DNA from 3 places in the Streptomyces sp. NPDC059255 genome. Region 1 is predicted to be linked to each of the others. Evidence: riboswitches for the same ligand, from Rfam matches in the RefSeq annotation. Region 1 holds a riboswitch; each other region holds the start of a gene.
What was found. Region 1 has a riboswitch for thiamine pyrophosphate ahead of thiO (glycine oxidase ThiO). Riboswitches for the same ligand answer to the same signal wherever they lie in the genome.
Positions count from the first base shown of each region.

Region 2: it holds a riboswitch for thiamine pyrophosphate, as region 1 does, so the genes downstream of both, ACFXKG_RS27520 (thiamine ABC transporter substrate binding subunit) here and thiO (glycine oxidase ThiO) in region 1, are expected to answer to the same signal.
Region 3: it holds a riboswitch for thiamine pyrophosphate, as region 1 does, so the genes downstream of both, thiC (phosphomethylpyrimidine synthase ThiC) here and thiO (glycine oxidase ThiO) in region 1, are expected to answer to the same signal.

Region 1 covers NZ_JBHYZP010000024.1:77,795-87,177, reverse strand. Annotated here, with positions in the region: gene metF (methylenetetrahydrofolate reductase [NAD(P)H]) at 1-888, opposite strand, end outside; gene thiE (thiamine phosphate synthase) at 1,083-1,733, opposite strand; gene ACFXKG_RS25485 (Rv2175c family DNA-binding protein) at 1,874-2,239, opposite strand; gene ACFXKG_RS25480 (NAD(P)/FAD-dependent oxidoreductase) at 2,340-3,503, opposite strand; gene ACFXKG_RS25475 (hypothetical protein) at 3,602-4,006, opposite strand; TPP riboswitch at 4,056-4,169, shown strand; gene thiO (glycine oxidase ThiO) at 4,167-5,447, shown strand; gene thiS (sulfur carrier protein ThiS) at 5,459-5,659, shown strand; gene ACFXKG_RS25460 (thiazole synthase) at 5,665-6,459, shown strand; gene pknB (Stk1 family PASTA domain-containing Ser/Thr kinase) at 6,607-8,550, shown strand; gene ACFXKG_RS25450 (deoxyribonuclease IV) at 8,557-9,383, shown strand, end outside.
Region 2 covers NZ_JBHYZP010000027.1:98,208-107,590, forward strand. Annotated here, with positions in the region: gene ACFXKG_RS27515 (ABC transporter permease) at 1-310, opposite strand, end outside; gene ACFXKG_RS27520 (thiamine ABC transporter substrate binding subunit) at 481-1,596, opposite strand; TPP riboswitch at 1,687-1,812, opposite strand; gene rlmN (23S rRNA (adenine(2503)-C(2))-methyltransferase RlmN) at 1,851-2,957, opposite strand; gene ACFXKG_RS27530 (phosphatidate cytidylyltransferase) at 3,204-4,271, opposite strand; gene frr (ribosome recycling factor) at 4,271-4,828, opposite strand; gene pyrH (UMP kinase) at 4,959-5,723, opposite strand; gene tsf (translation elongation factor Ts) at 5,903-6,739, opposite strand; gene rpsB (30S ribosomal protein S2) at 6,833-7,750, opposite strand; partial or broken gene ACFXKG_RS27555 (peptidoglycan DD-metalloendopeptidase family protein) at 8,154-8,732, shown strand; gene ACFXKG_RS27560 (TetR/AcrR family transcriptional regulator) at 9,016-9,383, opposite strand, start outside.
Region 3 covers NZ_JBHYZP010000011.1:159,338-168,720, forward strand. Annotated here, with positions in the region: gene hisC (histidinol-phosphate transaminase) at 1-177, opposite strand, end outside; gene ACFXKG_RS16295 (LacI family DNA-binding transcriptional regulator) at 582-1,694, shown strand; gene ACFXKG_RS16300 (metallophosphoesterase) at 2,133-3,527, shown strand; gene ACFXKG_RS16305 (hypothetical protein) at 3,678-4,523, shown strand; gene thiC (phosphomethylpyrimidine synthase ThiC) at 4,626-6,578, opposite strand; TPP riboswitch at 6,571-6,715, opposite strand; gene ACFXKG_RS16315 (YibE/F family protein) at 6,808-8,208, shown strand; gene ACFXKG_RS16320 (SsgA family sporulation/cell division regulator) at 8,337-8,771, opposite strand; gene ACFXKG_RS16325 (IclR family transcriptional regulator) at 8,875-9,383, opposite strand, start outside.

The DNA of each region.
Region 1 (9,383 bases):
GTAGATTTCGAGCGTCGCCGTGGAATTGTTGAGTGTGATGAAGTGCAGGCCAGGTACGCCCTCGGACAGCAGTCCGGCGCAGAACTCCGTCGCGAACTCGATGCCGATCGAGCGTACAGCGGCCGGATCGTCCTTCACCGAGAGGATCCGCTCTTTCAGCTCCGCCGGGAAGACCGCGGTGGAGAGCTGGGGCAATCGCTCCAGCATCTTCACACTGGTGACCGGCATGATCTCCGGAATGATCGGGGTCGCGCAACCCGCGGCCTCGACCCGGTCGCGCAGCCGCAGATAACCCTCGGGCTCGAAGAACATCTGGGTGATCGCGTAGTCGGCGCCCGCCCGGCACTTGGCGACGAAGTGCTGGATGTCGGTGTCCCGGTCGGCCGAGCGCGGATGCATCTCGGGGAAGGCGGCCACGCCGACGCAGAAGTCCCCGGACTCCTTGATGAGCCTGACCAGGTCGGCCGCGTACCGCACGCCCTCGGGGTGCTCGATCCACTCCCCCATCGGGTCGCCGGGCGGGTCGCCCCGTACGGCGAGGATGTTGCGTATCCCGGCGTCGGCGTACTGCCCGATCATGTTGCGCAGCTCGGCGACGGACTGGCCGACGGCCGTGAGATGCGCGACGGGGGTGAGGGTGGTGTCGGCGGCGATCCGCTCCGTGGCCCTGACCGTGCCGTCCCGGGTGGAGCCGCCGGCCCCGTAGGTCACCGAGACGAAGCTCGGGGCGACCGCCTCGACCCTGCGCAGCGCGTTCCAGAGGTTGCGCTCGCCCTTCTCGGTCTTGGGTGCCCAGAACTCGAAGGAGTACGAGGTTTTACCGGTCGCGAGCAGATCACGCACCGTGCGCGCGTGATCCGATCTGGTCGAAGCTGTACCGAGGGCCATATGTGCAGGTTATCCAGGGCGTGGCGACGACCCAACCGCGCGGGAGGCTTTCAGCGGTATTGCCCGGCAAGTGTCCACTCCTCGGACATGAGCCGGACACCTGCGACAGGCCTCGCCACCGGCCGGGCGGCACGGCCGGAACACGGTCCCGCCACCGGCCGGGCGGCCCGGGCGGAACACCGTCCCGCAGCCGGTCAGGCGGCGCGCGCCCGTATCCGTCCGGCCAGGGCAGCCGTCGCCGCCGCCGGGTCGTCGGCCTCCGTGATCGCCCGTACGACGACGACACGGCGGGCCCCGGCGTCCAGCACCTGGTCCAGATTGCCCGCGTCGATCCCGCCGATCGCGAACCACGGGCGGTCCGTGCCGCTCGCCGCCGCGTACCGCACCAGGTCGAGGCCCGGGGCGTGCCGGCCCGGCTTGGTGGGGGTGGGCCAGCAGGGGCCCGTACAGAAGTAGTCCACGCCGGGCTCGGCGAGCGCCGCGTCCACCTCGGTGCGCGCGTGGGTGGAGCGGCCGATCAGCGGGTCGGCGCCGAGGATCGCCCGCGCCGCCGGGACGGGCAGGTCGCCCTGGCCGAGGTGGAGCACGTCGGAACCGATGGCGTGCGCGACGTCGGCGCGGTCGTTCACGGCGAGCAGCCTGCCGTGGCGGCGGCAGGCGTCCGCGAAGACCCGGAGGTGGTCCAGTTCCTCGGCCGCCTCCATGCCCTTGTCGCGGAGCTGGACGATGTCCACACCGGACGACAGCACGGCGTCGAGGAACTCGGGGAGGTCTCCCTGCCGCTTGCGGGCGTCCACGCACAGGTAGAGCCGGGCGTCGGACAGTGCCTCGTGGGGCGTGGGCATGGGAAGGTCCCCCCGTTGGATCCGCGTCCGCACCTGCGTCCGGAACCGCTCGCGGAGCTGTGTGTGGAGCTCTGTGTGGAACTACGTGACTTCCTGGACGGGCGGCGGCGGGCGCCGCCCGTCCCCGGATGACGAGGCCGTCAGACGGCGAGCGCCTGAGCCCGGCGCTTCACCTCCGTACCGCGATTCTCGCTGAGCGCCTGCGCGGGGGTGCCGGGCAGGCTGGGGTCGGGGGTGAAGAGCCACTCAAGCATCTCTTCGTCGGTGAAGTGGTCGTCCCTCAGGAGCGTCAGGGTGCCGGCGAGCCCCTTGACGACCTTGGTGCCGTCGATGAAGGCGGCGGGAACCTGGAGCGTCCTGTTCTCGCCCCGGCGCACGGCGATGAGCTGGCCTTCCTTCACCAACTGCCGCACGCGCGTCACCTCGACACCGAGCATTTCGGCGATATCGGGCAGGTGAAGCCAGGCGGGGACGAGAGCATCGATCTTTGCGTCAATCTCGGTCACAGGACAAGCGTGCCATCCCGGACCGACACCGGGCACCCCGAGCCACCCCGGACGGGGTGGAAACCAGGGCACAACGGACCCGGACCGCCCGCCGGACGGCTCAGCGGACCGCCTTGCGCAGCGGTACCGCCGGGTCGGCCGCCAGCTCCCGGTCGAGGCGCGCGCCCGCCTCGATCAGCTTGCGGCCCTGGGCCAGGTCGCGGGGGCGCCCCACGGCCAGCAGGGCCACCAGGACGCCGTCGCGCAGCCAGACCACCGACCAGGACGCCCCCGCGGGGTCGCCGCGCCGTACCAGGGTGTCGGCCGCCCCGTGGTGGCCCGCGTACTGGACGAACCGGCCGAACTGCTCCGACCAGAAGTACGGCACCGGATCGTAGACCGGGTCGGTCTCCCCGACGGCCTGCACGGCGACCGTGAGGGGCCCCTGGAGCGCGTTGTCCCAGTGGTGGACGAGGAGCCGTTCGCCGTAGCGTGCGGACGGGAAGGAGGCGCAGTCACCGACCGCGTACACGTCCGGCAGCGAGGTGCGCAGCCGTTCGTCCGCGGTGATCGAGCCGTCCGCGCCGAGCGCGATGCCGGAGCCCGCGAGCCAGGCCGTCGCGGGCCGTGCGCCGATGCCCACGACCACCGCGTCGGCGGCGAGCCGGCGGCCGTCCGCGAGGATCACCGTGCCGGGCTCGACGGCGGCCACACCGGTGCCGGTCAGCAGTTCGGCGCCGCTCTCCGCGTACCAGTCGGTCATGGGGGCGGCGACCTCGGCGGGCAGGGCGCCCGCGAGGGGCCGGTCGGCCGCCTCCACGACGGTCACCACGCACCCGGCCTCGCGGGCGGCGGTGGTGAACTCCGCGCCGATCCAGCCCGCGCCCACGACGACGACCTCCCGCCGCCGCTCCAGTACGGGGCGCAGCCGCACGGCGTCGTCGAGCGTGCGCAGCGGGTGGACCCCGGGCACGCCCTCCGTGCCGGGCAGTACGGCGGGTTCGGCGCCGGTGGCGATGACCAGCACGTCGTACGGGACGGGCCCGGCGGTGGTGTCCAGCTCCCGGTCGGACGGGCGCAGCCCGGTGGCTTCCAGGCCGAGCCTGAGGTCGACGGAGAGGGCCCCGAAGTCGACGTCGAAGGCGGAACCTTCGGCCGTGCCGAGCAGGATCGCCTTGGAGAGCGGGGGCCGGTCGTAGGGCGGATGGGGTTCCGCGCCGATCAGGGTGATCCGGCCGCCGTACCCCTTCTCGCGCAGGGCGACGGCGGTCCGCACCCCCGCCATGCCCGCGCCGACGACGACCACCCCGGGCTCGTCCGGCCGCCCGTCGCGCGGGTCCCACCCCTCGTGCCCGTCATGTCCGTGTGCCTGCCGCTGTTCGCTCACCCGGTCACCTTAGAGGTCGCGGACAGGTAGGGCGGCGGTGATCGGACAGCCACCGGAGCGCCGGCGGGCAGCTCCTCCACGACGCTCGTCCCACTGCCTTCCCGGGACTCCCACTCCCAGCTCTCCTCCAGCCGGACCCGGCCGTCGGGGAGGTCGACGACGGTGGAGACGCAGTGCCCCGAGGACGTCTCGCCGCCGTGCCTCAACTGGACGTAGCGGAAGTCGAGACGGTCGCCGGTACGCGTTCCCACGAGGTGGCCGCGGACCACGTCGCCGCCTTCGTAGGAGGCCCAGATGTGGCCGTCCTCCTCGTGGTAGACGAAGCGGGTACGGGTCCCTACCTGGCCCGGGGCCTGGTCGGCGACGGGTGAGAGGACGAGCCCGTCCAACGAGCGGGCCATGGTGACGCTCCCTTACGACCTGATGGACGGCGCGTTAGTCTGGCCGTCGACACTACCTCGCGGGAGTCCGGACGCACCGGGCTGAGAGGGAGGCTGGAGCGGCCTCCGACCGTACGAACCTGATCCGGGTCATGCCGGCGAAGGGAGGGGCTGGACGCCCATGCACGCATCCACACGGTCATCGTCCCGGGCACCGACATCCCCCACGGGGTACGACGTCCTGGTCGTCGGCGGCGGGATCATCGGTCTGGTCACGGCCTGGCGCGCGGCCCGCCGCGGGCTGCGTACCGCCGTCGCCGACCCGGACCCGGGCGGCGGCGCGGCGGGGGTCGCGGCGGGCATGCTCGCCGCCGTCACCGAGCTGCACCACGGCGAGCAGACCCTGCTCGGGCTCAATCTCGCCTCCGCCGGGCGGTATCCGGCGTTCCTCGCGGAGCTGGAGGAGGCGAGCGGCCGGGACACCGGGTACCGGGCCTGCGGCACGCTCGCGGTGGCCCTGGACTCCGACGACCGTGCGCAACTCCGCGAACTGCACGCGCTGCAGCGGCGCTCGGGGCTGGCCTCCGAGTGGCTGACGGGGCGCGAGTGCCGGCGCCTGGAGCCGATGCTCGCGCCGGGAGTACGCGGGGGCCTGCGGGTCGACGGCGACCACCAGATCGACCCGCGCCGGCTCGCGGCGGCGCTCCTCACGGCCTGCGAGCGGGCCGGGGTGGTCTTCCACCGCGCCTGGGCCCGGGAGCTCACCGTCGTACGGGACCGGGCCGCGGGCGCCGTCCTCGCCGACGGCGGCGCGCTCGCCGCGGACCGGGTGGTGCTGGCGGGCGGCAGCCTCAGCGGCAGGCTGGCGGGCGTGCCCCCGGAGGCGGTGCCGCCCGTACGGCCCGTCAAGGGGCAGGTCCTGCGCCTGACGATGCCGCGCCGCCACGGGCCCTTCCTGTCCCGGACGGTACGGGCCGTGGTGCGGGGCGGCCAGGTCTATCTGGTGCCGCGCGAGAACGGCGAGCTGGTCGTCGGCGCGACCAGTGAGGAACTGGGCTGGGACACGACGGTCACGGCGGGCGGCGTGTACGAGCTGCTGCGCGACGCGCACGAGCTGGTGCCCGGCATCACCGAGCTGCCGCTCACCGAGACCCGCGCCGGGCTGCGCCCCGGCTCGCCGGACAACGCGCCGCTGCTCGGGCCGACCGTGCTGCCGGGTCTGTCGCTGGCCACCGGCCACTACCGCAACGGGGTCCTGCTGACGCCGGTCACCGGCGATGTCATGGCCACCGTCCTGACGACGGGTGAACTCCCGCCCGAGGCCGCGCCCTTCACCCCGCTGCGCTTCTCCCCCGGCGCGTCCGGCCCATCCACCACGCCTGTCACCACACCCGCCGCCTCTCCCGCCACCGCGGCCGCGTCCGGCGCGCCCGCGTCCGCCCCTGTGGAGCAGTCCGTATGAACACCGCCGTGATGCATGTCTCCGTCAACGGAGAGCGACGCGAGTTCGCCGCCGCGACCACGCTCGACGCCGTCGTCGCGACCCTCACCCCCGCGCGCTCCGGGGTGGCCGCCGCCGTCAACGAGACGGTGGTCCCCCGTACCCGCTGGTCCGGCACCGCGCTCAGCGACGGCGACCGGGTCGAAGTACTCACCGCCGTCCAGGGAGGCTGACGGACATGGCCGACGACCTGCTCACCATCGGCTCCGCCACGTTCGCCTCCCGGCTGATCATGGGGACGGGCGGGGCGCCCAGCCTCGACGTCCTCGAACGCTCGCTGATCGCCTCCGGCACCGAACTCACCACGGTCGCGATGCGCCGCCTCGACCCCACCGTGCAGGGCTCCGTGCTCTCCGTGCTGGACCGGCTCGGCATCCGCCCGCTGCCCAACACGGCGGGCTGCTTCACCGCCGGCGAGGCCGTCCTCACCGCCCGGCTCGCCCGGGAGGCGCTCGGCACGGAGTGGATCAAGCTGGAGGTCGTCGCGGACGAACGCACCCTGCTGCCCGACCCGGTGGAGTTGCTGGACGCCGCGGAGACCCTGGTGGACGACGGGTTCACCGTCCTTCCGTACACCAACGACGACCCGGTCCTGGCGGCGAAGCTGGAGGACGTGGGGTGCGCCGCGATCATGCCGCTCGGCTCGCCCATCGGCTCCGGGCTCGGCATCCGCAACCCGCACAACTTCCAGCTCATCGTGGAGCGCGCCGGCGTCCCGGTGATCCTGGACGCGGGCGCGGGTACCGCGTCGGACGCGGCGCTCGCGATGGAGCTGGGGTGCGCCGCGGTGATGCTGGCGTCCGCGGTCACCCGCGCCCGGGAGCCGGTGCTGATGGCCGAGGCGATGCGGCACGCGGTGGCGGCGGGCCGGCTGGCGCGGCGGGCGGGCCGGATCCCGCGCCGCCACTTCGCGGAGGCGTCCTCGCCGGTGGACGGGGTGGCGGCGCTCGACCCGGAGCGGCCCTGCTTCTGACCCGCCCGGCGCGCCGGGCTCGTACGGGGCCCGGCGCGTCCGGTGCGTCACGACGCTCCGGGAGGCCTGTCACAGGTCGGCTTCAGTCGGGTGCCCGGTCCGACCGGGGCTTCGGGAGTGTCGGCGGTGACTCGTAGACTCACCGGCGTGGATACGACCCTTCAGGACCCCATCGTCGGGCAGGTGCTCGACGGCCGTTACCGCGTCGAGGCGCGGATCGCGGTCGGCGGCATGGCCACGGTCTACCGGGCCGTGGACACCCGGCTCGACCGGGTCCTGGCGCTCAAGGTGATGCATCCGGCGCTCGCGGCGGACGCCTCCTTCGTGGAGCGGTTCATCCGCGAGGCCAAGTCGGTGGCGCGGCTGGCGCACCCCAATGTGGTCGCGGTCTTCGACCAGGGCGCGGAGGACGCGTACGTCTACCTGGCGATGGAGTACGTCGCCGGGTGCACCCTGCGCGATGTCGTACGGGAGCGTGGCGCGCTGCGCCCGCGGGCCGCGCTGGACATCCTGGAGCCGGTGCTCGCCGCGCTCGGCGCCGCGCACCGGGCCGGGTTCGTCCACCGGGACATGAAGCCGGAGAACGTGCTGATAGGGGACGACGGCCGGGTCAAGGTCGCCGACTTCGGGCTGGTCAGGGGCGTCGGGGAGGTGACCAACACCACCGGGACCGTCCTCGGCACGGTCTCGTACCTCGCGCCGGAGCAGATCGAGCACGGCACGTCCGACACCCGCGTCGACGTGTACGCCTGCGGGGTCGTCCTGCACGAGATGCTGACCGGTGCCAAGCCGCACTCCGGGGACACCCCCGCGCAGGTCCTCTACCGCCATCTCAACGAGGACGTGCCGGCCCCGTCCGCCGCCGTTCCCGGGCTCGCCCCGGAGCTGGACCGGCTGGTCGCCGCGGCGACCGCGCGGGACCCCGAGGACCGGCCGCTCGACGCGGTCGCGCTGCTGGCGCTGGTCCGCGCGGCCCGCGCGGCGCTCACCGACGCGCAGCTCGACGCCGTACCACCCCGGGCCAGGCCCGAGCCGGCGGCCGGCGCGGACGCCGACGGGCGTACGACGGTGATCCCCCGGATCCGGCCCGTCGAGGAGCCCGACGACGAGCCCGTCCGGCACACGAGCCGGCTGGAGATGCCGCCCCCGGACGCCGGGCCGCCGGCCGGCCGGTCCCGGTACGGGGCCGGGGGGCGCCGGGGGATGCCGTCGCGCGGGGTGCTCGCGGCGGTCGTCGCGGTGCTGCTCGTCCTCGGGGTGGGGACAGGGGTCTGGTACATCAACTCGGGCCAGTTCACCCGGGTGCCGTCGCTGCTCGGACAGACGGAGCAGGAGGCGCGCGAGCGCCTCGGCGCCGAGGGCCTGGACGCGAAGATCACCCGCGACTTCAGCGACAGCTTCGACCGGGGCACGGTGATGGGGACGGATCCGGAGCCCCGCTCCCGGGTCCGGGGCAGCGGTCCGGTGACGCTGGTCATCTCGCGCGGCCCGGAGATCGTCCGCGTGCCCGACCTGACCGGCAAGACACTGGCCGAGGCGCGGTCCGCCCTGAAGGAGGCCGGGCTGGCCGCCGGACTCGTCAAGCGGGAGTTCGACGAGGACGTCGCGCGGGGCACCGTGATCAGCTCCACGCCGGCCGCGGGCCGGGACGTACGGCCCGACGCGGGGATCGCGCTCCTGGTCAGCAAGGGCGCCCCCGTCGACATGCCCGATGTGACCGGCGAGTCCGTGGCCGACGCCACCACCGAGCTGGAGGACGCGGGGCTCACGGTGAAGGTCGCCACGGAGCGGGTGAACTCCGCGCAGGACGAGGGCACGATCGCCCGGCAGTCCGCCGCGGAGGGGACCCGCCTGGCGCAGGGCGACACGGTCACGCTGACGGTCTCCAAGGGCCCGCGGATGGTCTCCGTACCGGATGTGACCGGACAGAGCACCGAGGCCGCGAAGAAGCTGCTGGAGGACGCGGGCTTCCAGGTCGAGGTCGAGCGGAGCTTCCCGTTCCTGGGGGACACCGTGGGCGAGCAGTCCGTCGCCGGCGGCGAACAGGCCCCCGAGGGCTCCACCATCACCATCAAGACCAAGGGACTCTAGAAACAGATGCGCAACCCTGTCGGCGCCCATGTCCCCGTGGCCGGCGGGCTCGCCACGACCGGTCTGGCGTACGCGCGCGAGCTGGGCGCGGAGACCGTCCAGGTCTTCGCGGCCAATCCGCGCGGCTGGGCGACGCCCGCCGGGAATCCGGCGCAGGACGAGCGGTTCCGCGCCGAGTGCGCGGCGGCGCGGATGCCCGCGTACGTACACGCCCCGTATCTGATCAACTTCGGTTCGCACACGGAGGCGACCGCCGAGAAGTCCGTGGAGTCGCTCCGCCACAGTCTGCGGCGGGGCCGGGAGATCGGCGCGCTGGGCGTGGTCGTGCACACCGGTTCCGCGACCGGCGGGCGGCCGCGTGAGGTGGCGCTCGCACAGGTACGGGAGCGGATGCTGCCGCTCCTGGACGAGCTGACCCACGACGACGACCCGTTCCTGCTGCTGGAGTCGACGGCGGGCCAGGGCTTCTCGCTCTGCTCGCGGACCTGGGACTTCGGCCCCTACTTCGACGCGCTGGACTCCCACCCCCGGCTGGGGATCTGCCTGGACACCTGCCACATCTTCGCGGCGGGGCACGACCTGGCCGGGCCGCACGGCATGCGGCAGACCCTGGACCTGCTGGTGGACACGGTCGGCGCGGGCCGGCTCAAGCTGATCCACGCCAACGACTCCAAGGACGTGACGGGCGCGCACAAGGACCGGCACGAGAACATCGGCGCGGGGCACATCGGGGAGGACCCGTTCCGCGAGCTGTTCACGCATCCGGCGACCGCCGGCGTACCGCTGGTGATCGAGACCCCGGGCGGCAAGGAGGGGCACGCGGCGGACGTGGC
Region 2 (9,383 bases), on a different contig from region 1:
GGAAGGCGGTGCCGACGACGACTGTGGGCAGCACGAACGGCACGGTGACCACGGCGCGCAGAAGCTGCTTGCCCGGGAAGGCGAACCGCGCGAAGACATAGGCGCCCGGCAGGGCGATCAGCAAGGTGAGGGCGGTGGAGGCGAGCGCCTGCCAGGTGGTGAACCGCAGGACGCCGAGAATGTCCGGGCGGCTCAGTACGTCGCCGACGCGGCCGAGCTGCCACGCACCGTCCGTCGTGAGGCCGCGCCCGACGATCGCGGCCACGGGGTAGGCGAAGAAGACGGCGAAGAAGGCGAAAGGCCCGGCCATGAGGGCGAGGCGTACGGCGCCTCCGTGCCCGCGCCGCCGCCGGCACCGCGAAGGGCTCAACAGGCTGCCCAACAGACCGCCCCGTACGTCGCCCTGTGTGCCGCCCCGTCGTCGCAGAACGCCCCGCCGGGTCCGGCCGTCCTCCACGGCCCGGCCCTCGTCCTCGGCGGTTACTTCACTACGAGTGAGGACCACGACTGGATCCACTGCTCACGGTTGGCGGCTATCCGGTCGGGCGCCACGGTCTCGGGCCGGTCGACCGTCGCGCCGAACTTCGTGAAGAGCTCGGGCAGCGCGACGCCCTCGACCACCGGATTGACAAACATGTTCAGCGGCATGTCCGTCTGGAACTTCTCGCTGATCAGGAAGTCCAGCAGCGCCTTGCCACCGGCCTGGTTCTTCGCGCCGTCGAGCAGCCCGGCGAACTCGGTCTGCCGGAAGCAGGTCCCGGTGGCGACCCCCGTCGGGGCCTGCTGAGGCTGCGGCTTCGCGTACAGCACCTCGACCGGCGGGCTGGAGGCGTACGAGACGACCAGCGGCCGGTCGCCCTTGGCCTTCTGGCCGCCCGCAGAGCCGGAGAAGCTCTCGTTGTACGCCTGCTCCCAGCCGTCGACGACCTGGACTCCGTTGGCCTTGAGCTTCTTCCAGTAGTCCTGCCAGCCGCCATCCCCGTAGCGCGCGACGGTGCCCAGGAGGAAGCCGAGGCCGGGCGAGGACGTCGCGGCGTTCTCGGTGACGAGGAGGTTCTTGTACTGGGGCTTGATCAGGTCGTCGAAGGACTGCGGCGGAGCGAGCTTCTTGTCCGCGAAGTACTTCTTGTCATAGTTCACGCAGATGTCACCGGTGTCGATCGGTGTCACCCGGTGCTTCTCCTGGTCGAGCCGCGCGCTCACGTCGACGCGGTTCAAGCCCTTCGCCTCGTACGGCGTGAACAGGCCATTGTCGAGTGCGCGGGAGAGCAGGGTGTTGTCGACGCCGAAGAAGACGTCGCCCTGGGGCGACCCCTTGGTGAGGATCTCCTTGTTGAGCGCTTCGCCGGCGTCACCGCTCTTCAGGACCTTGACGGTGTAGCCGGTCTCCTTGGTGAACTCTTTCAGCACCGCGGGGGAGGCGTTGAACGAGTCGTGGCTGACAAGGGTGACGGTCTTGGACTTCGTGCCGCCGCTCCCCCCGTCATCGGACGACGCGGAGCCGCCGCACGCGGCAAGGGTGGCGACGCCGATCGCTGCGGCGATCGCGGCGGACGCCGCGCTTCTGACGCCGGTACGGGTACGGATGGTGCCCACTGGTTTTCCTCCTGGGATGTCCAGGAGAAGACGCGGCCCCACCCGGGGCGGGCCGCTGGCACGGACCGGTCCCCGGGCAGGGCGCAACAGCTTGAGTGATGTCCGAACTTCCTACCCAGAATGACCTGGGCAAGGTTCAGAGGGTCTGCGGCCGTTGCCCGTTCTCACGGACATGTGCCGCACTCTCAGCGCTGTGGCGCTCCCCTGTCGGAAAAATGCAATGTGTTTCGGGCCAAGGTTACCCCCAGCCCGCACTAGCGCTCCGTGGCAGCCAACTGTCCGCACGCACCGTCGATCTCCTGGCCCCGTGTGTCGCGTACGGTCACCGGTACGCCGTGTGCCGCGATCGCCTCGACAAACTTCTTCTCGTCCTCCGGGCGCGACGCCGTCCACTTCGAGCCGGGAGTGGGGTTGAGCGGGATCAGGTTGACGTGCACCCTCTTGCCCTTGAGGAGCCTGCCGAGCCGGTCGCCCCGCCACGCCTGGTCGTTGATGTCGCGGATCAGGGCGTACTCGATGGAGATCCGGCGGCCGGACTTCTCCGCGTACTCCCACGCGGCGTCCAGCACCTCCCGCACCTTCCAGCGTGTGTTGACCGGCACGAGGGTGTCGCGCAGTTCGTCGTCGGGAGCGTGCAGGGAGACCGCGAGCCGGCACTTGAAGCCCTCGTCGGCGAAGCGCAGCATCGCGGGCACCAACCCGACCGTCGAGACGGTGATCCCGCGCTGCGAGATACCCAGACCGTCCGGCTCGGGATCGGTGAGCCGGCGGATCGCCCCGACGACGCGCTTGTAGTTGGCGAGCGGCTCGCCCATGCCCATGAAGACGATGTTGGAGAGTCTCGCGGGGCCGCCGGCGACCTCACCGTCGCGCAGGGCACGCATCCCGTCGACGATCTGGTGGACGATCTCCGCGGTGGACAGGTTCCGGTCCAGACCGGCCTGGCCGGTCGCGCAGAAGGGGCAGTTCATCCCGCAGCCCGCCTGCGACGAGATACACATGGTGACCCGGTCGGGATAGCGCATCAGCACGGACTCGACGAGGGTGCCGTCGTGCAGCCGCCAGAGCGTCTTACGGGTCGTGTCGTCGTCGCACGAGATGTGCCGCACCACCGACATCAGATCGGGCAGCAGTTCCGTCGCGAGTTTCTGCCGCGCGGCGGCCGGGATGTCGGTCCACTGCTCGGGGTCGTGCGTGTACCGCGCGAAGTAGTGCTGCGACAGTTGCTTGGCGCGGAACGCCTTCTCCCCGATGGCGGCGACGGCCTCGCGGCGCTCGGCGGGGGTGAGGTCGGCGAGATGCCGCGGGGGCTTCTTGGCTCCGCGGGGCGCGACGAAAGTGAGTTCTCCGGGTGCAGGCATGGTCCGTCCAGTGTCGCAGACGGCGCACCGTGGCCCGTTCCCCGTATTCGGTGGCATGGGAAAGGGGGTACGCCGCCCCGTGGGCGACCTACCCCCTCCTCTACTGCGCGCTCCGCGACCGCACGAGCCCCGAGCCGTCCGGCCCCGTACGGGGCGCCCGGCTCCGGTGCCACGCCCGGCGCCGCACCTGGCAAGCCCGTGTGCCTTGCCAGGATGCCCCCTGTGCTCTGCCTGGACCGCTGTCTGTCAGGACCCCACGAAGAGCACCAGGAGCAGCCAGACCACCGGCGCCGTGGGCAGCAGCGAGTCCAGCCGGTCCATGATCCCGCCGTGCCCCGGCAGCAGCGTGCCCATGTCCTTGATCCCCAGGTCGCGCTTGATCATGGACTCGCCGAGGTCGCCGAGCGTGGCGCTGGCCGCGACGGCCAGGCCGATCAGCAGCCCCTGCCACCAGGCGCCGCCGTCGATCAGGAACTCCATCAGGAGCGCGCCGGCCACCATCGCGAAGGTGACGGCGCCGCCGAGCCCCTCCCAGGTCTTGCCGGGGCTGATGCGCGGCGCGAGCTTGTGCGTACCGAAGCGCCAGCCGACGGCGTACGCGCCTGTGTCGCTGACGACGGTCAGCACGAGGAACATCAGCACGCGCTGCGAGCCGTCCCCCGCCGTGAGCATCATCGCGACGAAGGTCGCCAGGAATGGTACGTAGAACGCGGCGAAGACCCCCGCGGTGACGTCCTTGAGGTAACCCTCGGGCGGCTCCGTCATCCGCCAGATCAGCACGGCGAGCGCGGTAAGGGCCATCGCGACCCAGGCCCCCTCCGCGCCGCGCGCGTATCCGGCGACGACCATCGCGGCGCCACCCACCGCCAGCGGCACGAGCGGTGCCTTGATGCCCTTCTTCTCGTCGAGCCGTGAGGTGAGCTCCCACAACCCCACGACCACGGCGATCGCAATGACACCGACGAACACGGCCTTGACGATGAAGAGCGACGCGGCGACCACCGCGCCGAGCCCGACACCGACCCCTATGGCCGCACGCAGATCACGACCGGCCCGCTTCTTCGGCGGGGACGGCGGGGGGGCGGCCATGGGCTCCTGCGGAGTCTCGTCACGGAACAGGGGGCCGCCCGGCCGAGCAGCCCCCCGGTCGTCATTCTGGTCCCCGCCGTTCGCGGGTTCGTCGGGCACGATGGGCATGGGCCGAGTCTGCTGTGCGGGATGCTCATCGTATGCGGGACCCGCCGGGGCAGCCCCCTGGTCGGTCGGTCCCCAGTAACCGGCTGTCGGCGAGGCCCCCCGGGAAGAGTCGTTCATCAGACCTCGAGCAGCTCGGCTTCCTTGTGCTTGAGCAGCTCGTCCACCTGCGCGACGTACTTCGCGGTGGTGTCGTCGAGCTCCTTCTCGGCGCGGCGTCCCTCGTCCTCGCCGACCTCGCCGTCCTTGATCAGCTTGTCGATCGTCTCCTTGGCCTTGCGGCGCACGGCGCGGATCGAGATCCTCGAGTCCTCCGCCTTGGTCTTGGCGACCTTGATGAACTCCTTGCGGCGGTCCTGGGTCAGCTCGGGGAACACCACCCGGATGATGTTGCCGTCGTTGCTCGGGTTGACGCCGAGGTCGGAGTCCCGGATGGCCTGCTCGATGTTGCGCAGCGCGCTCTTGTCGAACGGGGTCACCACGGCCATCCGCGCCTCGGGTACGGCGAACGAGGCGAGCTGGTTGATCGGGGTGAGGGCACCGTAGTAGTCCGCCACGATCTTGTTGAACATCGCCGGATGCGCACGCCCGGTGCGGATCGCGGCGAAGTCGTCTTTGGCGACCAGGACGGCCTTCTCCATCTTCTCCTCGGCCTCGAGGAGGGTCTCTTCGATCACCACTTGCTCCTGCGTGTCTTGAGTGGGCCCGGCATGCTTGCCGGCCGGCGGAACCTGCGTCGCGTCTTGTCCTGCACGGTGTCCGACCGGCAGGGCTTTGTCCATCCTCCCCGTGCTGGGCAGCCCGGGATCAGCTCCGGGTGCCCTGGTCGCTCACGAGTGTGCCGATCTTCTCACCCTTGACCGCGCGCGCGATATTGCCTTCCTTCAGCAATTCGAAAACCAGGATCGGCAGCCGGTTGTCCTGGCACAGCGTGATCGCGGTCATGTCGGCGACACGCAGGTCCCCGGCGATGACCTCGCTGTATTCGAGCGCGTCGAACTTGACCGCGTCGGGGTTGGTCTTGGGGTCGGAGTCGTACACCCCGTCCACGCCGTTCTTGCCCATCAGCAGCGCCTGCGCGTCGATCTCCAGGGCGCGCTGGGCGGCTGTGGTGTCGGTGGAGAAGTACGGCATGCCCATACCCGCGCCGAAGATGACCACGCGGCCCTTCTCCAGGTGGCGTACGGCGCGCAGCGGGATGTACGGCTCCGCGACCTGGCCCATGGTGATGGCCGTCTGGACGCGGGAGTCGATGCCTTCCTTCTCCAGGAAGTCCTGGAGAGCCAGACAGTTCATGACGGTACCGAGCATGCCCATGTAGTCGGAGCGGGCCCGGTCCATGCCGCGCTGCTGGAGTTCGGCGCCGCGGAAGAAGTTTCCGCCGCCCAGGACGACCGCGATCTGGGCGCCGTCACGGACGACGGCGGCGATCTCGCGGGCGATGGCGTGGACGACGTCGGGGTCGACTCCGAGCGCCCCTCCGCCGGCGAACGCCTCACCGGACAGTTTCAGCATGAAGCGTCGCTTCTTGCCGTCGTCGCTCTTCTCGACGCTCTTGTCGGCCTGTTCCATGGAGATCTCCTCGTGCACATACGAAGAAGGCCATTGCCGGGGTCCTTACGGTTCCCTGTGCGGCAATGGCCTCCTCGTCAGATCTGCGGTCGCCCGGCCGCCTGCGAAGTAATGCCGTCAGGCACACGCGAGCGACTGCCTCCGACCCTATCGGGGTCTTTGGTTGATCGCGTACGGACTCAGACGCCGACCTTGATGCGCGAGAAGCGCTTCAGGGTGACGCCGGCCTCGTCCAGGATCTTCTGGACGGACTTCTTGTTGTCCTTCGCGAAAGCCTGCTCCAGAACGACGTTCTCCTTGAAGAAGCCGTTGACGCGACCCTCGATGATTTTCGGAAGGGCGGCCTCGGGCTTGCCCTCCTCGCGCGAGGTGGCCTCGGCGACGCGGCGCTCCTTCTCGACCGTCTCGGCCGGGACCTCGTCGCGGTTGAGGTACTTCGGCGCGAAGGCGGCGATGTGCTGCGCGACGTCCTTGGCGACCTGGGCGTCTTCCTTGTCCAGCTCGACCAGAACGCCGACCTGCGGCGGGAGGTCGGGCATGGTGCGGTGCATGTACGCGGCCACGTAGCCGCCGGTGAACTGCGCGAAGCGGTCCAGGACGATCTTCTCGCCCAGGTTCGCGTTCGCCTCGTCCACGTATGCCTGGACGGTCTTGCCGGCCTCGATCTCGGAGGCGAGCAGCGCGGCGAGGTCGGCCGGGGACGTCGCGGCGACGTGGGCGGCGAGCGTGTTGGCCACGGCCTGGAACTTGTCGCCCTTGGCCACGAAGTCCGTCTCGCACTTCAGCTCAAGCAGGACGCCGGAGGTCTTGTCGTCGGAGATGAGAGAGATGACGGCGCCGTTCTCGGCCGAACGGCCCTCGCGCTTGGCGACGCCCTTCTGGCCCTTGACGCGGAGCGTCTCGACGGCCTTGTCGACACTGCCGTCGGCCTCTTCCAGGGCCTTCTTGCAGTCCATCATGCCGGCGCCGGTGAGCTCGCGGAGCTTCTTGACGTCAGCGGCGGTGAAGTTCGCCATGATCTGTAATTCTCTTTCGAAGGTCTGAAAGATCTACGGGTGAACGGCGGGGGCCGATGGGCCCCCGCCGTCAACTGCCGAACCTGGTGAGGGTCAGGCCTGCTCGGTGTCCGCGGCCGGGGCGTCGGCGGCGGGCGTCTCGGCCGGCTTCTCGGCGGGCGTCTCGGCCGGCTTCTCGGCCTCGGCGGCCGGAGCGGCAGCAGCCTCGGCCGGCTTCTCGGCGTCGTCCTTCTTCTCGCCCTCAAGCAGGTCGCGCTCCCACTCGGCGAGGGGCTCGCCAGCGGCCTTCTCCCCCGGCTTCGAGTCACCGGTGGCGACGCCCGAGCGGGCGATGAGGCCCTCGGCGACGGCGTCGGCGATCACGCGGGTGAGCAGGGTGACGGAGCGGATCGCGTCGTCGTTGCCCGGGATCTTGTAGTCGACCTCGTCGGGGTCGCAGTTGGTGTCGAGGATCGCGACGACCGGGATGTGGAGCTTGCGCGCCTCACCGACGGCGATGTGCTCCTTCTTGGTGTCGACGATCCAGACGGCGCTGGGCACCTTCTGCATCTCGCGGATACCACCGAGGGTCTTCTCCAGCTTGGCCTTCTCGCGCGAGAGAACCAGCAGCTCCTTCTTGGTAAGGCCGGAGGCGGCCACGTCCTCGAAGTCGATCTGCTCAAGCTCCTTCAGACGCTGCAGGCGCTTGTAGACGGTGGAGAAGTTGGTGAGCATGCCGCCCAGCCAGCGCTGGTTGACGTAGGGCATGCCCACGCGCGTCGCCTGCTCGGCAATGGCTTCCTGCGCCTGCTTCTTCGTACCGACGAACATGATGGAACCGCCGTGGGCGACGGTCTCCTTGACGAACTCGTAGGCGCGGTCGATGTACGACAGCGACTGGAGCAGGTCGATGATGTAGATGCCGTTGCGCTCCGTGAAGATGAAACGCTTCATCTTCGGGTTCCAGCGACGGGTCTGGTGACCGAAGTGGACGCCGCTTTCCAGCAGCTCCCGCATCGTGACGACGGCCATGGCCGTACTCCTTGAGGTACTCGGTTGTCGCGTCCGCCGGACGGCAGTCGCGCCTGACGCCCCGATTGCGCTGTGCCACGGGACAGTCCGAGACCGAGAAGCGCTGGCACCGGCACGAAGAGGCCGATGACGGGGCGTGCGAAGTCGACCCGGTGACCCGGATCGCCACAAGAAGTGTACGGGACCTTCGCACCCTCGGGTGACGGCGTTATCCACAACCGGTCAGTTGTCCACAGATCCGGTTCATGATCAGCGCGGTCGGGCTGGCCGGGTCCACCGTGTATGCATGATCAATCGTCGCGTCACACGCCGTCCGCTGTTCCCGCGCCTGCTCGCCCGCGCCGGCGCGCATGTCCTCAAGCCGTCCTTCACCCCTGCCCTCACGCTGGCGCTCTCCCTCGTCGTGGGGCTGGTCTGGGCCACTCCCGCCTCGCCCGCCTCGGCACCCGCTCCGGCCGGGACACCTTCCCCGGCCGAGCCGCCCGCCGATGTACGGCCCGGTGTTCCGGTCGGCGTTTCCTCCGCCGTTCCCGACGGCCGCCGGTCCTGGCCGGTGGGGACGCGCCCCACCGTGCTGCGCGGCTGGCAGCCTCCGGCCACGGGGTACGGGCCCGGTCACCGCGGCGTGGACCTCGCGGCGTCCGCGGGTGCCCCGGTACGGGCGGCGGCGTCGGGGCAGGTCTCCTTCGCGGGCCCGGTGGCGGGGCGTGGGGTGGTCTCGATCACCCTGCCGGGCACGGGCGACCCACCGCTGCGTACCACCTACGAACCGGTGGAGCCGCTGGTCAAGAAGGGCGACCAGGTCGTGGCCGGCCAAGTGGTCGGAGTGCTGGCGGCCGGTCCTTCCCACTGCCCGACGACGTGCCTCCACTGGGGACTGCTTCGGGGTGAGACCTATCTGGACCCGCTGTCGCTGCTGCCCCCGAGCCTGCTCCGCCGGGGCCCTGCCCGGCTGCTGCCGGTGCTGGGAGTGCCGGAACCGCTCGCGACGACGGTCCGGACCGCGGCCGGGACACCGCGGCCGACGCGGCCCGCACGGTCGGCTGGGCAGTCGGTCCCGGTCGGTGCGTACGGCGCCTCCTACGGGCCATACCCGGCGTACGGGCTGTTCGCGCTGGCCCTGCTGGCGGCGGTGGTGGCACGTCGCCGGGGGCACCACCGGTCGCCCGGCGATCGAGGTGAGCTCGCGCCCCGCCATGTACGGCTCGCGCGTACGGGGGCAAGCATCCGCCGCGCCGTACGGGGGCACCAGGCGCTCGCCGGGTTCAGCCCCGTACGCCTCGCAGTGCCATGGAGACCGCGGCCTCGGCGATCTCCGGGGGCGCTTCGGCAGCACCGAGTTCGATACGGCGGACCGCCGCGTCCACCACGCCCTGGAGCAGCATCGCGGCCAGCCGGGGCTGCTCGTGGCCCAGTTCGGCCAGGGCTTCGACGATCATGGCGATCAGGCCGCCGTGCGCGGCGCGGATCTTCTCCCGGGCGCCGGCGTCCAGCTCGCTCGCGGAGATGGCGACGACCGCACGGTGGCGCCGGTCACCGACCAGGGCGAGTTGCTGCCGTACGTACGCCTCGATCTTGGCCTCGGGGGTGTCCGCACCGGCCATGGCCGCCTCGACCTCCGCCGCCCAGACGG
Region 3 (9,383 bases), on a different contig from region 1:
GTTGAAGGCCCCGGCGGCCGAGACCGCCTGCTCCATCACCCCGGGCAGCGGGGGGTAAGGGTTCTCGTTGGAGGACAGCTTGTACGCGACGGGCCCGCCCGACGCGGCCGGCCTGCCCGGCTTGTACGTCGGAATGCCGTCCAGCTCGGCGCGCAGCTTGGGGCTCGTCTCGCTCACCGCGGGTCCTCCTCGGCCGTTCATCCGGTGGGCGCCCGGCCCTACACCGTCCGGGCGCCTTCAATGCTGCTCACCTTATGAGGATTGCCGGCCGCCGCGGACGCCGGGCGCCCGGAATCAGGACGCAGGCTCCGGAAAACCGGGGGGAGCACTTCCGTCCCTCCCGAGCGCCGGTGGCTCACGCCGTGGCGCGCATCCCTCGTAGAGGTGAGTTGAGACCTCTTCGAAACATGGGCCTCTCAACAGGTCCAGACCGCTCCCTGCATAGGAGACCATGGCAGTAACGATTAACTCCCTTGCGTTCCAAGGAGGTTGGCCTTGGTCTGTCTTGCAGAAACGTGCCTGCTGCCGGGTGCATATGCGACCGGCCCCACCGCCCGATCGAGCCCTACTATCGGCTCGCCATGACAGCAGCAGGGAAACACCAGGTGAGCCGGACGGACACAACCCGCCGGGGAAGCCGGCAGAGTCGGGCGGGCATCCGGGACGTCGCCGCCGCAGCCGGTGTCTCCATCACGACTGTCTCGGACGCGCTCAACGGCAAGGGACGGTTACCCGACGCCACCCGGAGACATGTCCGAGAAGTAGCGGAGCGCCTCGGCTACCGCCCGTCCGCCGCCGCCCGAACCCTCCGTACCGGCAAGTCGGGGCTCATCGGCCTGACCGTGACCACGTACGGGGATGAACCTTTCACCTTCACCGAGTTCGCCTACTTCGCCGAGATGGCGAGGGCCGCGACCTCCGCCGCCCTCGCCCGCGGCTACGCCCTCGTCATCCTCCCCGCCACCTCCCGCCACGACGTCTGGGCGAACGTCGCCCTCGACGGCACCGTGGTCATCGACCCCTCCGACCACGATCCCGTCGTCGCCGAACTCGTCCGCCAGGGCCTTCCCGTCGTCTCCGACGGCCGGCCCGCGGGCACCCTTCCCGTCACCGCCTGGGTCGACAACGACCACGAGGCGGCCGTCCTCGACCTGCTCGACCATCTCGCCGACGCCGGAGCCCGCCGTATCGGGCTGCTCACCGGCACCACCACGGACACCTACACCCGGCTCTCCACCACGGCGTACCTGCACTGGTGCGAGCGCGTCGGCCAGGATCCGGTCTACGAGTCCTACCCCGCCCACGACCCGTGCGCCGGGGCCGTCGCCGCCGACCGGCTGCTGGCCCGCCCGGACCGCCCGGACGCCGTCTACGGCCTCTTCGACCCCAATGGCACCGATCTGCTCGCCGCCGCCCGGCGGTACGGGCTGCGGGTACCGGAGGACCTGCTGATCGTCTGCTGCAGCGAGTCCACGGTGTACGCCTCCACCGAACCGCCCGTCACCACGCTCTCGCTGAAGCCGCGCCGGATCGGCACCGCCGTCATCCAGCTCCTCATCGACGCCATCGAGGGGATCGAGGCCGACCGGCCGGTCGAGCAGGTGATACCGACCGAACTGATCATCAGAACCTCCTCGCAGCGGCGCCCGCCGCGCACCACCGTCAGCGCTCCCCGCTCCCCGGCGGGCGACTGACCGCCGCCGTAGGCGACGCGTGCGCCACGGCCGTGCCGGTACGGGGCCGGCCCCGCCGGTTCCGTACCCGCCTCCGTACCGGCGCCGTACGGAACCGGTACGGAGGCGGTACGAAAGCGGGACGCTATCGCCCGGGGCCCGGCAATTCCGGGCCGTACGACGCCTCTCGGCGCCCCGCGGCGGCGTGCGGCCCGCGGATCCCGGCGTCCGGCCGAACGGTCGGACCTTCCGCATTTCGGGCGATCAGCGAGAAAACAGCCGCCGAACCGGCGGTACGATTCGATTCACCACCCCTGGTGCGTCACAGAGGCCCGAGGTCATTCCTATGATGGGCGCACGACACCACGGACCTTCCCTTTTCCGCCGACGGGCTCACTCCGTCCGGCAGGGCGGCGGGGCCGAGAGGTGTATTGCGGCACGACGGTGGTGGAGGGGTCGATGACACAGGGGGCCGGTCAGGGACCCGCGGTGCGGACGGCGACGTTGCGCGACTTCCGGGTGCCGCCGTACGCGCAGGTTCCCGTGCAGTCCGCACAGCCGGGTCAAGCCGGGCAGCCGGTCCGGCCCGGGCAGCAGGCGCCGGCCGGCGCCGCGTCCGGCGGGCCCTCGGGGTCCCCTGTCGGCGCGCCGGAGCAGCCGGTCGCCGTACCGGACCCGTCAGCCGCCCCGCAGGACCAACAGGGCGCTGTACAGGACGAGCTGAGCGCCGCACAGGAGCAGTCCGGCGCGCCGCAGGAGCAGCTCGGCACCGTTCCCGAGCAGCCGGCCGCCGGCCAGGACATGCCCGCCGCCACCGCGCCACACCCGGCCGCCGCCCCCGGGACCGAGAGCCCCGAGCGCCCGGCGGCCGACGTGTCGGGCCACCCCGGCGACGCGTTCCCCGCCGACGGAATGCCGGAGGGGTACACCCCCACCGAACGCGACCTCCCGGTGATCACGAGGGTCAACCGGGGCGACACCGTGCAGGTCAACGTCGACCCCGCAGAGGCCGCCGACTCCGACGGACCGGGACCGCTCTACGTCGTCGGTGACGTGCACGGCTATCTCGACGAACTCGTCGCCGCCCTCGGCGAACAGGGCCTGATCGACGCCGAGGGCCAGTGGGCGGCCGGCAACGCACGCCTGTGGTTCCTCGGCGACTTCACCGACCGCGGCCCCGACGGCATCGGGGTCATCGACCTCGTCATGCGGCTCTCCGCGGAGGCCGCGGCGGCCGGCGGTTACTGCAAGGCCCTGATGGGTAATCACGAACTGCTCCTCATCGGCGCCAAGCGGTTCGGTGACACCCCGGTCAACTCCGGTGCGGGCACCGCCACTTTCCAGGCCGCGTGGATCCTCAACGGCGGCCAGCGCACGGACATGGAGCGCCTCCAGGATGTCCATCTCCAGTGGATGTCCCATCTCGACGCGGTGGTCGAGGAGGACGGGCATCTGCTGATGCACTCCGACACCACGGCCTATCTCGACTACGGTTCGTCCATCGACGAGGTCAACGACACCATCTACCAGATCCTGACGCGCAATGACGCCGACGAATGCTGGGACCTGTTCCGCAAACTCACCAAACGCTTCGCGTTCCGTGACGAAGGCGGCCCGGAGGCCGTACGGGAACTCCTCTCCCAGTACGGCGGAGGACGGGTCGTCCACGGCCACAGCCCGATTCCGTATCTGCTCGGCGAAGTCGGCACAGAAGACGCGTCGGACGACGAAGGCGACACCGGACCGGTCGTGGAAGGGCCACACGTATATGCCGACGGACTGGCGATCGCCATGGACGGCGGTGTGACGATGGCAGGAAAACTGCTGGTCGTACAGCTTCCGTTGGCCAACTGAATCAATGTAGGACAGGTGTTTTCCGGAAACCCCCTGTTACGGCACGCCAAAACCGCTCTACCATCGGCCTATCCGTAGCAGGCTCTCCTCCGTTTCCGCCGACTGCGGCTCGTTCCACACGGGCTCAACGGCCCTACGGAGTATCGGGGGATGCACATGAATAGCGCTCCGCACCTGCTGAGCGAGGATCGCGCGGATTTCGAGCGCATCCTCAGTGATGTGCTGCGCAATGCACACGACCGTCCGGACCTCGCCGCCGTCGGGGAGCGGCTCAACGCGGAACAGTTGCGCACGATGGCGCTGAACGCGACGGGCCGGATCGCCTCCTCCGCGACGGCGGAGTACGAGCACTACGCCAAGATCCGCGAGGAGTCCCGCTCACCGGGCACCACCACGTCCATCCGCGACTCGGTGCTGGCCCCCGCGGAGGACGCCACGACGGACTCCGGCGCCGGGCTCACGGCCGTCATCACGGTCCTGGTCCCGATCCTCGGCGGCACCGCGGCGGCGATCTTCCTGCTCGTCGGCTATCTCCTGAAGGCCCTCGACCCGGCGCCCGCGTTCGCGGACAGCATGCTCGCCGTGGGCTGGTTCTTCGCGGCCGTCACCGTGCTCGGCATCCTGGCCGCCGCGATAGGGCTGCTGGTCACCGCGTTGCGCAACAGCTCGACCCAGCTTCCCGCCGACGAGACGGCCGGCGGAGAGCTGCCCGACGAGGTCGCCCGCGCGCGCGAGGCGTGGCGCCATGCCCTGCTGGAGCGCGGCATCCTGCCCTTCCTGCGGGCCGCCCTGGACGACCCGAGCGCGGACCCGGCGGCGCCGGCCCCGCCTCGTCCGTCCGGTCAGCTCCCCAAGATCGGCTACAGCAGGCCGGACTTCAGCAGCCCCGACGAGGGCTCCTCCGCCGGACGGCGGCCGAATTTCAGCAGCCCGGACTTCAGTGGTCCGGACTTCACCAGCCCCGACTTCGGCGGCCCGGAACACCGGCCGGAATGACCCCGGCAGGTGGTCCGGGCCGCTCGGTCACGTCATGACCGACGCCGGGCCCGGGGCGGGAACCCGGGGCCGGGCCCTCCGAGTGGCCCGGCGCAGGAGCGGTCAGTCGACCAGCGGCAGATAGACCCGGTTGCCGGCCGCGGCGAACTCCTTGGACTTCTCCGCCATGCCCGCCTCGATCTCGTCGGCCGACGGACCGTCCGCACGGTCCCCGTCCGCACGGTCCGTTACGCCCGCACGGCCCGTGCCGCCCGTTCCCTCCCTGCCGGGCACGCCGCTCGCCAGCTCGCCGCCGTGCTTGCGCCGGATGTCCTGCGAGATCTTCATCGAGCAGAACTTGGGTCCGCACATCGAGCAGAAATGAGCCGTCTTCGCCGGCTCGGCCGGCAGCGTCTCGTCATGGAACTCCCGTGCCGTGTCCGGATCGAGCGCCAGGTTGAACTGGTCCTCCCAGCGGAACTCGAACCGGGCGTCCGACAGCGCGTCGTCCCACTCCTGCGCCCCCGGGTGGCCCTTCGCGAGATCCGCCGCATGCGCCGCGATCTTGTACGTGATGACGCCCGTCTTCACGTCGTCGCGGTCCGGCAGACCGAGGTGTTCCTTGGGGGTGACGTAGCAGAGCATCGCCGTCCCCCACCACGCGATCATCGCCGCGCCGATCCCGGAGGTGATGTGGTCGTACGCCGGAGCCACATCGGTGGTCAGCGGGCCGAGCGTGTAGAACGGCGCCTCCTCGCAGATCTCCTGCTGGAGGTCGATGTTCTCCTTGATCTTGTGCATCGGGACATGGCCCGGACCCTCGATCATCGTCTGTACGTGGTGGCTCTTGGCGATCGAGTTCAGCTCGCCCAGCGTGCGCAACTCCGCGAACTGCGCCTCGTCGTTGGCGTCCGCGATGGAGCCCGGCCGCAGCCCGTCGCCGAGGGAGTACGTCACGTCGTACGCGGCGAGGATCTGGCACAGCTCGTCGAAGTTCTCGTACAGGAACGACTCCTTATGGTGCGCGAGACACCAGGCGGCCATGATGGAGCCGCCGCGCGAGACGATGCCGGTCTTGCGGCGGGCCGTGAGCGGCACGTACCGCAGCAGGACACCGGCGTGGACCGTCATGTAGTCGACGCCCTGCTCGGCCTGTTCGATCACGGTGTCCTTGTAGATCTCCCAGGTCAGCTCCTCGGCCTTGCCGTCGACCTTTTCGAGCGCCTGGTAGAGCGGCACGGTGCCGATGGGCACGGGGGAGTTGCGCAGCACCCACTCGCGGGTGGTGTGGATGTTGCGCCCGGTGGAGAGGTCCATGACTGTGTCGGCACCCCAGCGGGTCGCCCACGTCATCTTCTCCACCTCCTCCTCGATGGAGGAGGTGACCGCGGAGTTGCCGATGTTGGCGTTGACCTTCACCAGGAACCGCTTGCCGATGATCATCGGCTCGATCTCCGGGTGGTTGACGTTGGCCGGCAGTACGGCGCGGCCCGCGGCGATCTCCTCGCGGACGGTCTCCGGGGAGACGTTCTCGCGGATCGCGACATACTCCATCTCCGGCGTGATCTCCCCGCGGCGGGCGTACGCGAGCTGGGTGACGGCCCGGCCCTCGCGGCCCCGGCGGGGCTGGCGCGGCCGACCGGGGAAGACCGCGTCGAGGCCCCGCAGATCGGCCGCTCCGCTCCGTAGCAGCCCCCCGCGCGGGGAAGTGTGCTTGAGCCCGTCGTCCTCGGGTCGCGGTGGCCGGCCCGCGTACTCCTCGGTGTCGCCGCGGCCGATGATCCAGTTCTCCCGCAGTGGCGCGAGTCCGCGGCGCACGTCGGTGTCGACGGCGGGGTCGGTGTACGGCCCCGAGGTGTCGTACAGCGTGACGTCCTCGCCGTTGGTGAGGTGGACCTGGCGGACCGGCACCCGGAGATCGGGGCGGGAGCCCTCGATATATCCCTTGTGCCAGCCGATGGGCCGTCCGCCCGCGGTCCCGCCCCGGAGGCCCGGGTCCGCGCTGGTGTCCGTGCTGGTGTCCGCGCTCGTGTCCTCCGAGCCGGAGGCAGGCGTGTGTGCGTCCTGAACGGTCATGAGACCTACTCCCTACGCCGGCATTACCCGGTAACAGGTTCAGCGGTCGGCGCAGCGCAGGTGTCCGGGGACCCGTCCCCGGGACTACACGTCAGCGCCCTCTCAGCCCGGTGCTCCGAGCTCCCGCGTGTGCAAAGGTGCCCCCACGCTAGCGTCAGATCGGGCGCGCTGAACAGAGGGCCCCGCGCTTTCTCCGCCTTCTTGCGATGATCGGTCGGTGACACCACCCATGCAGACCCACGAATCGGACGGCCACGCACACGGCCACTCGCACAGCCATGGCCCCGCCGCGCCGGTCTCGCGGCACCTCCGCAAGGTGATCGCGGCGGTGCTGATTCCGTTCGCGGCCGCCGTGGTGGTCGGGCTCGCCGTGCTCTGGCCGGGCGGCGCGCCCGCGCACGAGCGGACCGGTGTGGGCTTCGACCGGCAGACCTTCGAGGGCCAGGTGGTCCAGGTCGAGCGGGTCGCCTGCAAGGACGTGAACGCCTCCCAGGTCCCGTCGACCGGTGACACCTCCACGCCCCAGGGCCGCGAGGCGGTGCAGGAGGAGACCGGCGAGTGCAAGAAGGCGACGGTCGAGCTGAAGAGCGGCAAGGAGAAGGGCCACACCTTCATCGAGATCGTCCAGCCGGACGCGCCACGGCAGTTTCACGTGAAACAGGGCGTTGTGGTCGCCTACGCACCGGACGCGCCCCGTGATCTCCAGTACTCGGTGTCCGATGTGGACCGCCAGTTCCCGTTGACGCTGCTGGCGGGGATCTTCGCAATCGCGGTGATCGCGGTGGGGCGGATGCGGGGGGTCATGGCGCTGGTGGCGCTCGTGGTCTCGTTCGCGATCCTGACCCTGTTCATCCTGCCGGCGATCCTCCAGGGATCGAATCCGCTGGTGGTGGCGGTGGTGGGGGCGAGCGCGATCATGCTGGTCGCGCTGTATCTGTGTCACGGGCTGACGGCCCGCACCTCGGTGGCGGTGCTCGGCACCCTGATCTCGCTGCTGCTGATCGGGCTGCTGGGGTCGCTCTTCATCGGCTGGGCGAGCCTGACCGGTAACACCGACGACAGCACGGGACTGATCCACGGCCTCTACCCCGAGATCGACATGAGCGGCCTCCTGCTCGCCGGTGTGATCATCGGTTCGCTCGGTGTGCTGGACGATGTGACGGTGACCCAGACCTCGGCGGTGTGGGAGCTGCGCCAGGCGGATCCGACGATGGGTCCCCGGGCGCTCTACCGGGCGGGCATCCGGATCGGCCGGGACCACATCGCGTCCGTGGTCAACACACTGGTGCTGGCCTACGCGGGCGCCGCACTGCCGCTCCTGCTGCTCTTCTCCATCGCGCAGTCGAGCGTGGGGACGGTCGCCAACAGTGAGCTGGTGGCGGAGGAGATCGTACGGACGCTGGTGGGGTCGATCGGTCTGGTCGCCTCGGTGCCGGTGACCACGGCGCTGGCGGCGCTGGTGGTCTCCGCCGACCGGTCCGTCCCGGAGAACCCCCCGGCTCCGTCCGCGCCGCCCGCCCTGCCGGGACCGGGGGCGGGGCCCGGTCCCGGACCTCTGGAGCCGGGGATGCTGGTGCCGGCCCCGCCCGTACGCGCCCCGGGCAGCAGGGGCCGCCGCCGCAAGAAGTAGCGCGGGAGAGCCTCTCCGGAGCGGCCCCGGAGCGGCTCTGAGCGGTCCGCGGGGCCGTCCGTACCCTTCCGGGGCCCCGTGGACACCCCGGACACCGGAATCACCCGGACGGCCCCCTCAACGAGCCGTCAGCCGGCGTTCTCCTCGGCGAGGATGCGGCCCAGCTCCTCCTCAAGACTGTCCTCGAAGTCGCTGAGCGTGCGCTCCTGGCCGAGCGGAACCAACCGGTCCGTACGGTCCAGGAAGGCCACCAGCGGCGCGGCACTGACCCGGAAGAGCGCGTGGTCGTCGCCGACCTGGAGCCGCATATGGACGTCGGACAGGTCCTCGGGCGTCGTCGGCGAGATGTGCACATCCCCGTCCCCGCTGGGCGTGTTGATGCCGTCGAGCAGCAGCTCGCGGCCGAAAGTCCAGGTCACAGGCGCGTCGCCGGGCAGATGGAACGTCATGCGCACCGCGTACGGATCAGCCACCTTGTAGTGGAGTTCCACCGGGATACGGAACGACAGCTCCTCGGAGACGAGGAAGCTCATCAGGACCTCGGCCTGGACCGACTCGCGCATCGTTGTACTCCGGAGTAGATGGAACAGTGGCTGGGAATGATCCCCGTTGACCCTCTTGACGCCATAGTCCTGTAAGCGCTAGCAGATCACAAGGAGTAATTTTTCAGATACTGATAGAGAGGATTTGCGAGGTCAGCAGGGATCCGATCTCTCTGCGTAACCGCTCGGCCGCCGGAAGCAGTCGTTCCTGTTGACGGAGCGGTATAGAAATGGCCAGCGCGGCCGCAGCGGATCCGACGGTGATCGGCACGGCGGCGCAGACCGTCCCGAGCCGGTACTCCTGGCGGGCCACGACCGGTTCCATCCGCCCCAGCGAGTCGAGACGCTCCAGCAGGGTGCTCCGGTCCCGTACCGAGTACGGGGTGAGCGGGCGAACGGGATAGCGGTCCAGATGGTCCCGGCGGGACGCCTCGTCGAGCTGGCTCAGCAGACACTGGCCGATCGCGTGGGCATGGGCGGTCGCGCGGAAGTCGGCGTGGGCGTCGACCGCGGGGCACGCGGGACTGTCCGCCACGCAGAGGAGGTCCATCTCGCCCTCGTGGTAGACCGCGAAGTACACGGGGACGCCGAGCGCGTCGCGCAGTCGGCCGAGGACCTCGGCGAGGGTGGCGC